2 regions of the Actinoalloteichus hoggarensis genome follow, and region 1 is predicted to be linked to the other one. Evidence: riboswitches for the same ligand, from Rfam matches in the RefSeq annotation. Region 1 holds a riboswitch; the other holds the start of a gene.
The links. Region 1 has a riboswitch for cobalamin ahead of metE (5-methyltetrahydropteroyltriglutamate--homocysteine S-methyltransferase). Riboswitches for the same ligand answer to the same signal wherever they lie in the genome.
Positions count from the first base shown of each region.

Region 2: another riboswitch for cobalamin. It lies ahead of AHOG_RS12420 (CbiQ family ECF transporter T component); the one in region 1 lies ahead of metE (5-methyltetrahydropteroyltriglutamate--homocysteine S-methyltransferase).

Region 1 covers NZ_CP022521.1:2,414,666-2,418,875, reverse strand. Annotated here, with positions in the region: gene metE (5-methyltetrahydropteroyltriglutamate--homocysteine S-methyltransferase) at 1-2,039, opposite strand, end outside; cobalamin riboswitch at 2,205-2,375, opposite strand; gene AHOG_RS10655 (acyl-CoA thioesterase) at 2,517-3,065, shown strand; gene AHOG_RS10650 (ABC transporter permease) at 3,464-4,210, opposite strand, start outside.
Region 2 covers NZ_CP022521.1:2,818,847-2,823,056, reverse strand. Annotated here, with positions in the region: gene AHOG_RS12425 (ATP-grasp domain-containing protein) at 365-1,585, opposite strand; cobalamin riboswitch at 1,988-2,141, shown strand; gene AHOG_RS12420 (CbiQ family ECF transporter T component) at 2,409-3,494, shown strand; gene AHOG_RS12415 (ABC transporter ATP-binding protein) at 3,491-4,210, shown strand, end outside.

The DNA of each region.
Region 1 (4,210 bases):
CGGGAACGCGCCGCCTCGATCGTGGTCACGTCCGCGTCGAGGGCGTCGATGGCGTCGATGACGTCGCCGAACTCCGAGTAGCACAGGTGGGTGTGGATCTGTGTGCTGTCGGCGGCGCCGGAGGTCGCCAGTCGAAACGAGTCGACTGCCCAGGCGAGGTAGTCGGCACGGTCGGCCTCCCGCAGCGGCAGCAGTTCCCGGAGCGCGGGTTCGTCCACCTGCACGATGCGCAGCCCGGCCCGTTCGAGATCATGGATCTCGTCGCGGAGCGCCAGCGCCACCTGGCGTGCCGTGTCGCCGAGCGGCTGGTCGTCTCGGACGAACGACCAGGCCAGGATCGTGACCGGCCCGGTGAGCATCCCCTTGACCGGCCGTTCGGTCAGTGACTGCGCGTAGGAGCTCCACTCGACGGTCATCGGGGCGGGCCTGCTGACATCGCCGTGGATGATCGGCGGCCGGACGCAGCGAGAGCCGTAGGACTGCACCCAGCCGTGCTCGGTGGACAGAAAGCCTTCCAGGTTCTCGGCGAAGTACTGCACCATGTCGTTGCGCTCCGGCTCGCCGTGGACGAGCACGTCGAGTCCGATGTCCTCCTGGAGCGCGATGACGTCGGCGATCTCCGCGCGCATCCGCCGCCGGTACTCGGCCTCGTCGATCCGGCCTGCCCGCCGGTCCGCCCTCGCCCGGCGCACCCCGCCGGTCTGGGGGAACGATCCGATGGTCGTCGTGGCCAGCGGGGGAAGTCCGAGCCGCTCGGCCTGGCCGCGCGCCCGGACGTCGTAATCGGCGCGCCTGCCGTGCTCGGGGCGCAGGGATTCGAGCCGGGCCCGGACCCGCTGGTCGCGGGTCGCCGCGCCGTCTCGTGCCCGGAGCACCCGCCGGGAGTCCTCGAGTGCGGGGGCCGCCTCGTCGGCGCCGCCCAGCGCCTTGGCCAGCAGGACCACCTCGTCGACCTTCTGTCGTGCGAAGGCCAGCCGAGAGCGTAGCGCCGGGTCCAGTCCCGTCTCGGCGTCCAGGTCGTAGGGCACGTGCAGCAACGGCGCGGAGGTGCCGACCGTGACGTGGTCGGCGATGCCGAGCAGCATCGCGCAGTAGGCGAGCGCCTCGTCGAGGTCGGTGCGCCAGACGTTGCGTCCGTCGACGACCCCGGCGAGAAGGGTCTTCTGTCGGAGCCCGGCGACGCTCGCGATGCCCGTGAGATCGGCGCGGCCCGCCACCAGGTCGAGTCCGACGGCCTCGATCGGCGCGGCCGCGAGCACGCCCAAGGCGTCGCCGAGGGCGCCGTGGTATCCGGCGACCAGGATGCTCGGTCGCCGTTCCGCCTCGCCCAGCCTGCGGTAGGCATGGGCGAGCGCGTCGAGTTCGGCCGGGGTGCGATCGGCGGCGAAGGCCGGCTCGTCGAACTGGACCCATTCGGCGCCCGCCGCGGCGAGTTCGGCGAGCAGCTCCACCTGCGTGTCGATCATGGCGTCCAACAGGTCCAGCCGGTCGAAGCCCGCCGGGGCGTCGGGGGCCGCCTTGGACAACAGCAGGAACGTGACCGGCCCGAGCAGCACCGGCCGGGTGGTGATGCCGAGGGCGGCGGCCTCGCGGAACTCCTCCACCGGTTTGCGACCCGCCAGCCGCGGCACGGTGTCGGGGCCCAGTTCGGGGACGAGGTAGTGGTAGTTGGTGTCGAACCACTTGGTCAGTTCGAGGGGTGCGAGGGAGTCGGCTCCTCTGGCCGCGGCGAAGTAGGCGTCCAGCGACGGGCGGCCGCCCTCGGTGTAGCGGGCGGGCAGCGCGTCGACCAGGACCGCCGTGTCGAGGACCTGGTCGTAGTAGGAGAATGTGTTGGAGGGCACCGAGCCGAGGCCCGCGTCCCTCAGGGCCGTCCAGGTGGCGGCGCGCAACGTGGCCGCGACCTCGTGCAGGGCCGCCGCGTCGATGCGGCCTGCCCAGTACGCCTCCAGGGCACGCTTGAGTTCTCGATCGGGTCCGATCCGGGGGTAGCCCAGGACCGTGGCGCCGAGCGCCGGGGCATGCGTGCGATGGGTCACTGCTCTCTCCTCGCGAGGCGGCAACGGACCCCGAGGCGGGCACGCGGCGGCCGGAACGCGAGCCGAGCAGGACACGGCCGAGGCCGATCCGCCAGGCACTCGCCCCGGTCCTCCCGCGAAGACCTCGGAGCGGCACGGACCCGTCAGGTCCGTGCCGCCGACGGCAGGTCTTCGGACTCACGGGCGTCTCCGACCGGGGTCGGCTGGCCTACTGTCCGTCGCTTCCCGGCGGTGTCGACCACCAGTGCTGTGACCGTCCTCGCTTCTCGAGGACGGTGACGGAGTTCGTTCCCGTTCACCGCTGCGGGGCAGTCCCGGACTCGCACCGGGTTCCCTCTTGCCTCGTCAGCGCCGCGATCCCACCCGCTGGGCATGGGCTCGACAGTGCCGACGAACCATCGGCGAAACCGATCTTAGCCGGCCGAACTCGACGTGGGCTCGACGTCCCGCTCGCCGGGATCGCCTACCCTCGGCTCCATGCAGACCGCCTCCGAGCTCCCCGGCAAGCCGACCTCGGCAGCGGCCACCACACTCAGTCAGATCATGACCGCGACCGAGACGAACCTCTACGGCACCGTCCACGGCGGCGTGATCATGAAATTCGTCGACGACGTCGCGGCGGCCTGCGCGGGGCGACACTCGGGCGGGACGGCACTGACGGTGTTCATGGACGAGATGCTCTTCCTCGTGCCGGTCCGAGTCGGTGACCTCGTCCACGCCAGCGCCCAGGTCAACTGGACGGGCCGGACCTCGATGGAGGTCGGGGTGCGGGTCGTCGCGGAGCGATGGAACGAGTCGGTGCCGCCCACGCACGTCGCCAGCGCCTATCTGGTCTTCGTGGCGGTAGACGCCGAGGGACGGCCGAGGCCGGTTCCCGAGGTGCTGCCGGAGTCGCCCGCCGAGCGCCGCAGACATGCCGAGGCGGGCATCCGCCGGGAGCACCGGCTGGCCCGCCGCGAGGCCATCAAGCGCAGCCGGGAGACGGAGGGCGAGTCCGCGGCCGCCGACTCCGCGCCGCGTTCCTGAGTCTCGTCCGGGCCGGTCCCGCGCCCGGGTCGCTATCGGGGTCGGGGTACGGGACGACGTCGCCGCGGCACCCGCGGCCGAAGTCCGAGTCGTCGAGCGCGGGCGGTTCGTCGTCACCCCTCATGGACGACGAACCGCCCGCACGTGCGGCGGCGGGCCGGGACGGAGATCGCCGGACCCGGCAGACGGGCCTCCCCCACACCCGTCTGCCGGGCCGTCCTCGGGGCCGCCACCCACACCGCGACGACTTCCCCCGGATTCGGCGAGCACACCCCCGGTACTCGGCGACCGCCCGATCGGGGGAGTCCGCTCCCCGTCTCGGGTGATCGCCGGACCGTCCGATGTCGACGGTGGCCGTCCGGTGTGCTCCCGCAGGGCGCGGTCCTCGAGGCGTCGCCTCAACGGGCGGTGCGCCGGACGAACAGCACGCTGGAGATCACGAACGCCAGCGTGCCCAGCGTGACGCACCAGCCGACCGCCCACGCGGCGCTGCTCCCGACGGGCGTTCCGGACAGCAGCGCGCGGACCGTCTCGATGACCGGCGTGGCGGGCTGGTGGTCCGCGATGACACGCAGGGCGGCGGGCATCGTCTCCGTCGGGACGAACGCACTGCTCAGGTAGGGCAGGAAGAGGATGACGAAGGAGAACTGCCCCGCGCCCTCGACCGTCTTGGACACGACGCCGAAGATCATCGACAGCCAGCTGATCATCAGCACGTACAGCGCCACCACGCCGAAGACCCCCACCCAGGCGAGCAGGTCGGCCTGGGGCCGAAAGCCGATCAGCAACGCCACGAGGATCACCAGCGTGGTGGAGACGATGTTCCGCAGCAGGCTCGTGATCACATGGCCGGTGAGCACCGCGCTGCCGACGATCGGCAGCGATCGGAACCGATCGATGACGCCGGTGACGAGGTCGGCGGTCAGTCCCGTTCCCGTCTGGGCCGCGCTGAAGCCCGCCGACAGGATCAGCACGCCCGGAACGGCGTAGTCGACGTAGCCGCCGCTGCGGTCGATCGCCCCGCCCAAGACGAACACGAAGAGCAGCATCATCGTGATCGGCAGGATCAACGACACGATCAGGTCGTCGGGAGTGCGCAGGACGTGCCGAATCCGCCTGCCGATCATGGTCATGACGTCCGAGAC
Region 2 (4,210 bases), 400 kb from region 1:
CTGCGTCGGCGAACCGTGCTACGAGGCCGTGGACGACGTCGTGGCAGGCGCCGGGCGGCAGGGGCCGAGGCTCGGGGCCGCCGGGTGACCGCCGCATGGGGACTCGACGCGGACCGGCTGTACGCCTGGAGCCAGGTGATCGCTGGCGATGACGGCGATCACCTACGGCGGCTCGCGATCGGCGGTCGGCGAGTCGCTCGCCCTGACCCGGTGATCCGGGTCCGTGCCGCGGAGCGATCATGCCGGGATCGATCCGGGCGGCGGCGTGACGCGGGCCGCGCGCGGCCGACGGCCCGTGACTCCGCACGGCGCACGGTGCCGGTTCGCCGCCTGGTCTGCCTGCCGCCTGGTCTGGCCCGTCGGATCAGACCTGCGGGCAGCTCCGAGGCCATCCCGCCGAGGTGGACAGCGGGCTGGTCCGCAGTGCGGTGGACGCCAGCTGTGCGGGCGAGCCTGCGATCACGGCGTCGTCGGGAATGCCGCGCAGCCACCTGGCCAGCAGCACGGGATCGTCCGCCGTGACGAGCAGCCGGTGGAAGTCCGAGGGCAGCGACCGGTCGGTGGGCAGCGGTACCTGCCGCCGCAGGCGCACGCCGGAAGGAAGGCCGGGAAGCTCCGTGCCGGGTCGGACCGGCAGCTCGAGGGCGAGCCGACGAGCGGCGGGCACGGCGCGGGGCTGGCCGAGGCACGTGTCGACGAAGGCGTCGTACGGGTCTAGTCCGGTGGTGGCCGCGCTGAGATCGGCCATGCCGCTGAGCCTGCCGTTGACCGCCAGCACCTGGAGCCTGCCCGAGCAGACGGCGAAGTCGATCTGCCACGGGCCGCGCACGTCGAACTCGGCCAGCACGCCGCGGATGAAGGTGGACAGTTCGGTGGTCACCGCCTGCGGAAGCGTGATCGGCGCCAGCCGCGCTCGGCGCCCCGGACCGCACCGCTCGTCCAACGGGCCGAAGGAGGCGACGGGCCAGCAGTCCGTCACGTGCGCGTCGCTCAAGAGTTCGACTCCGAACTCCTCACCCCGGCAGACCCGCTGCACGACGACGGGGAAGGCGGTCGGAGGAAGCGTGGTGAGGAGGTGCGCGGTGTCGACGCGCCCGCGGACGCCGCGCGGCGGAGGCCCGGCCGCCTTCACCATCACCGGGAGTCCGCCGACCCGCCGCACCGCCGAGTCCAGTTCCTCGGCCCGATCGCAGACGACGGCCTCGGGCACCGGCCAGCCCTGTTCGACCGCTACGCGATGGAACAGGGCCTTGTCGGTGACGAGGGCGGCGAAGCGGGTCGAGTGGACGACGGCGCTCCCGCCGAGATCGCGCCACCGGTCCGCCGCGGCGGCCAGGCTGGGCAGCAGCCGTTCCTGATCGGCCGGGTGGAGACTCGGGATCACCAGCTCGACGTGCTCCTCGGCCCAGACGGCCAGCAGGTCCTCGGGCTCCGCGCAGGCAGGCAGGTATCGGTGGCGGGTCCGCCTGCCGACGTAGCCCGCGACGTCCGTCGGCCCCAGCAACACCAGGTCGTGATGGCCGGAACGGGTGATGGCGTCGACTATCCGGTCCGCTCGGAACTCCCCGATGACCGCGATCCTCATGACGACTGCCTCGCCTTTCGCTCTCGCCGCGGGTTCGCGGTCGCCTGTGCCTCGTCGGTCGAACTCGTGGCCGCCCGCATGCATCATGTGCCTCGACACCTGAACACGAGCGGACACACCACTCTTAGCGACAGATTTCGACTACTCATAGTAATGATCTCGGGGTGTGGTGGACCACTCTCTCCGGGAGCCGTGCGGACCGGAGGATCACGGATTCACCCCACAGCCGGCCTCAGGAAACGCCGACGCGGCGGGGAGCGCTCGACACAGTCACCGACGGCGTCTCCGCCGCCGGACCTGGGAGGGGCGTCGCCTCGGCATCAGAAGAATCCGCTTTTCACGCGGTTCGACCGACCACGACGGCGAAGCCTGTCACGGGTGATCCAAAACCACCCGAGTGAGTTAACCTTCTCGATGTCCGCTCGGCCGCAGTCGGTCGTGACAACTTCAGACGCCCCCGGCGGGGGAAGCCGGTGCGACTCCGGCGCTGACCCGCAGCCGTGATTCGTGTCGAGGCACGATGAGCCGGAATGCCCGTCCGGGGACGAGGGCTCGTTCACACTGTCGTGGTCCGCAGGCGGAGTCCGATTCGAGCGCGCGCAGGCCTGCCTCGGCGGCGGCGGTTCGACGGATGCCTCTCGACCCGCTCGGGGAGGCATCGAGGCATGTCCGGAACAACACTGTGCGGGACGACACTGTGCAGGCCGCGGCAGGCCGCCGGAGACCGGGCCGTCGGCGACCCGGGATCGCGCCCGAGGCGGCTCGGGCACTCCGCATCGGTCCGGAACGAACCGCATGACTCGGACGCCGGGTGAGCACGGCAATGCTCCGGGTCTCGACGCGCCTGCCGAGGGCACTGCACCCCGGCGCCTGGTGGTTATGGGCGCTGGCCATGGCGGCCGCGGCGGGCCGGACGACGAATCCGCTGCTCTTGTCGCTGATCCTCGTGGTGGCGGGCTACGTCGTGGTGCGGCGACGCGGCCGGGCGCCGTGGGCCGCGACCTTCCGGATGTACGTGTACCTCGGTGTGTTCGTCGTCGTCATGCGCGTGCTATGGCGGATGGTCTTCGGCGGCGGCGCGGGCGAGCACGTCCTCTTCGTCCTGCCGGAGATCACCCTGCCGGAGGCGGCGGCGGGCATCCGGCTGCTCGGCCCCGTGACCGCCGAGGAGCTGCTCGGCGGACTCTACGACGGACTGCGACTGGCGACGATGCTGATCTGCCTCGGCGCCGCGAACTCGCTGGCGGACCCGCGACGAATGCTCAAGGCGGTGCCCGCGGCGCTCTATCAGATCAGCACCGCCGTGGTCGTGGCGCTCTCCGTCGCGCCACAGCTCATGGAGAGCGTGCTGCGGGTCCGGCGGGCCCGGCGGCTGCGTGGCGGCAGGCAACGCGGTCTCCGGGCCTTGCGCGGCATCGTGGTCCCGGTCCTGGCCGACGCCATGGACCGGTCGCTCGCGTTGGCCTCGGCGATGGACTCCCGGGGGTACGGCCGGCTCGGCGACACGCCGAGACGCACCCGACTGCTGACCGGCGTGCTGGTGATCGCGGGTCTCTGCGGGGTGTGCGTGGGCGTGTACGGCCTGTTGGACGGCACGCGGCATGTCTTCGGGCTGCCGATGGCCGTCGCCGGGCTGCTCGTGGCGGGCGCGGGCTTCCTGGTGGCCGGACGCCGGATCCGGCGCAGCGTCTACCGGCCGGATCGGTGGCTGCTGCCGGAGACGCTCGTGGTGCTGTCCGGTCTGACGGCCGCCGCCGTGCTCACCGTGACCGCCGGGATCGACCCGTCGAACCTCTATCCCTCACTCAGCCCGCTGAGCTGGCCGGCGGTGACGCTGCCGCCGGTGCTCGGCATCCTCGCGGGGGTCGCTCCCGCGTGGCTCGCCCCGCCGCCGGAGGTCCGCGCATGATCCGCTTCGAGGAGGTCTCGGTCCGCTACGGCGAGGCCGCCCCCGTCCTGTCCGGCCTCGACCTGGAGATCGAGGAGGGCGAACTGTGCCTTGTGGTCGGCCTCACCGGATCGGGCAAGTCGACGCTGCTCGGCGCGGTCAACGGTCGGGTGCCGCACTTCACCGGCGGAGTGCTCGAGGGCCGGGTCACGGTGGGCGGCCGCGACACGAGGACGAATCCGCCTCGTGAGCTCGCAGATCTCGTCGGGGTCGTCGGCCAGGACCCCTTGGCAGGCTTCGTCACCGACACGGTGGAGGAGGAGCTGGCCTATGGGATGGAGCAGCTGGCCATCCCCTCCGAGGTGATGCGCAAGCGGGTCGAGGAGACGCTGGACCTCCTCGGCATCGCCGAGCTGCGGGATCGGTCGCTGCGCTCGCTGTCGGGTGGGCAGCAGCAGCGGGTGGCGATCGGCTCGGTGCTCACCGTGCACCCTCGGGTGCTGGTCTTGGACGAGCCGACCTCGGCACTGGACCCGACGGCCGCCGAGGAGGTGCTGGCCTCGATCACGCGGCTCGTGCACGACCTCGGGGTCACGGTGGTGATCGCCGAGCACCGGTTGGAACGAGTCGTGCAGTACGCGGACCGGGTGCTCCGGCTCGCCGGCGACGGGCGGGTCGTCGACGGACGACCCGCCGAGGTTCTCGCGGACTCGACGCCTGCGCCGCCCGTGGTGGAG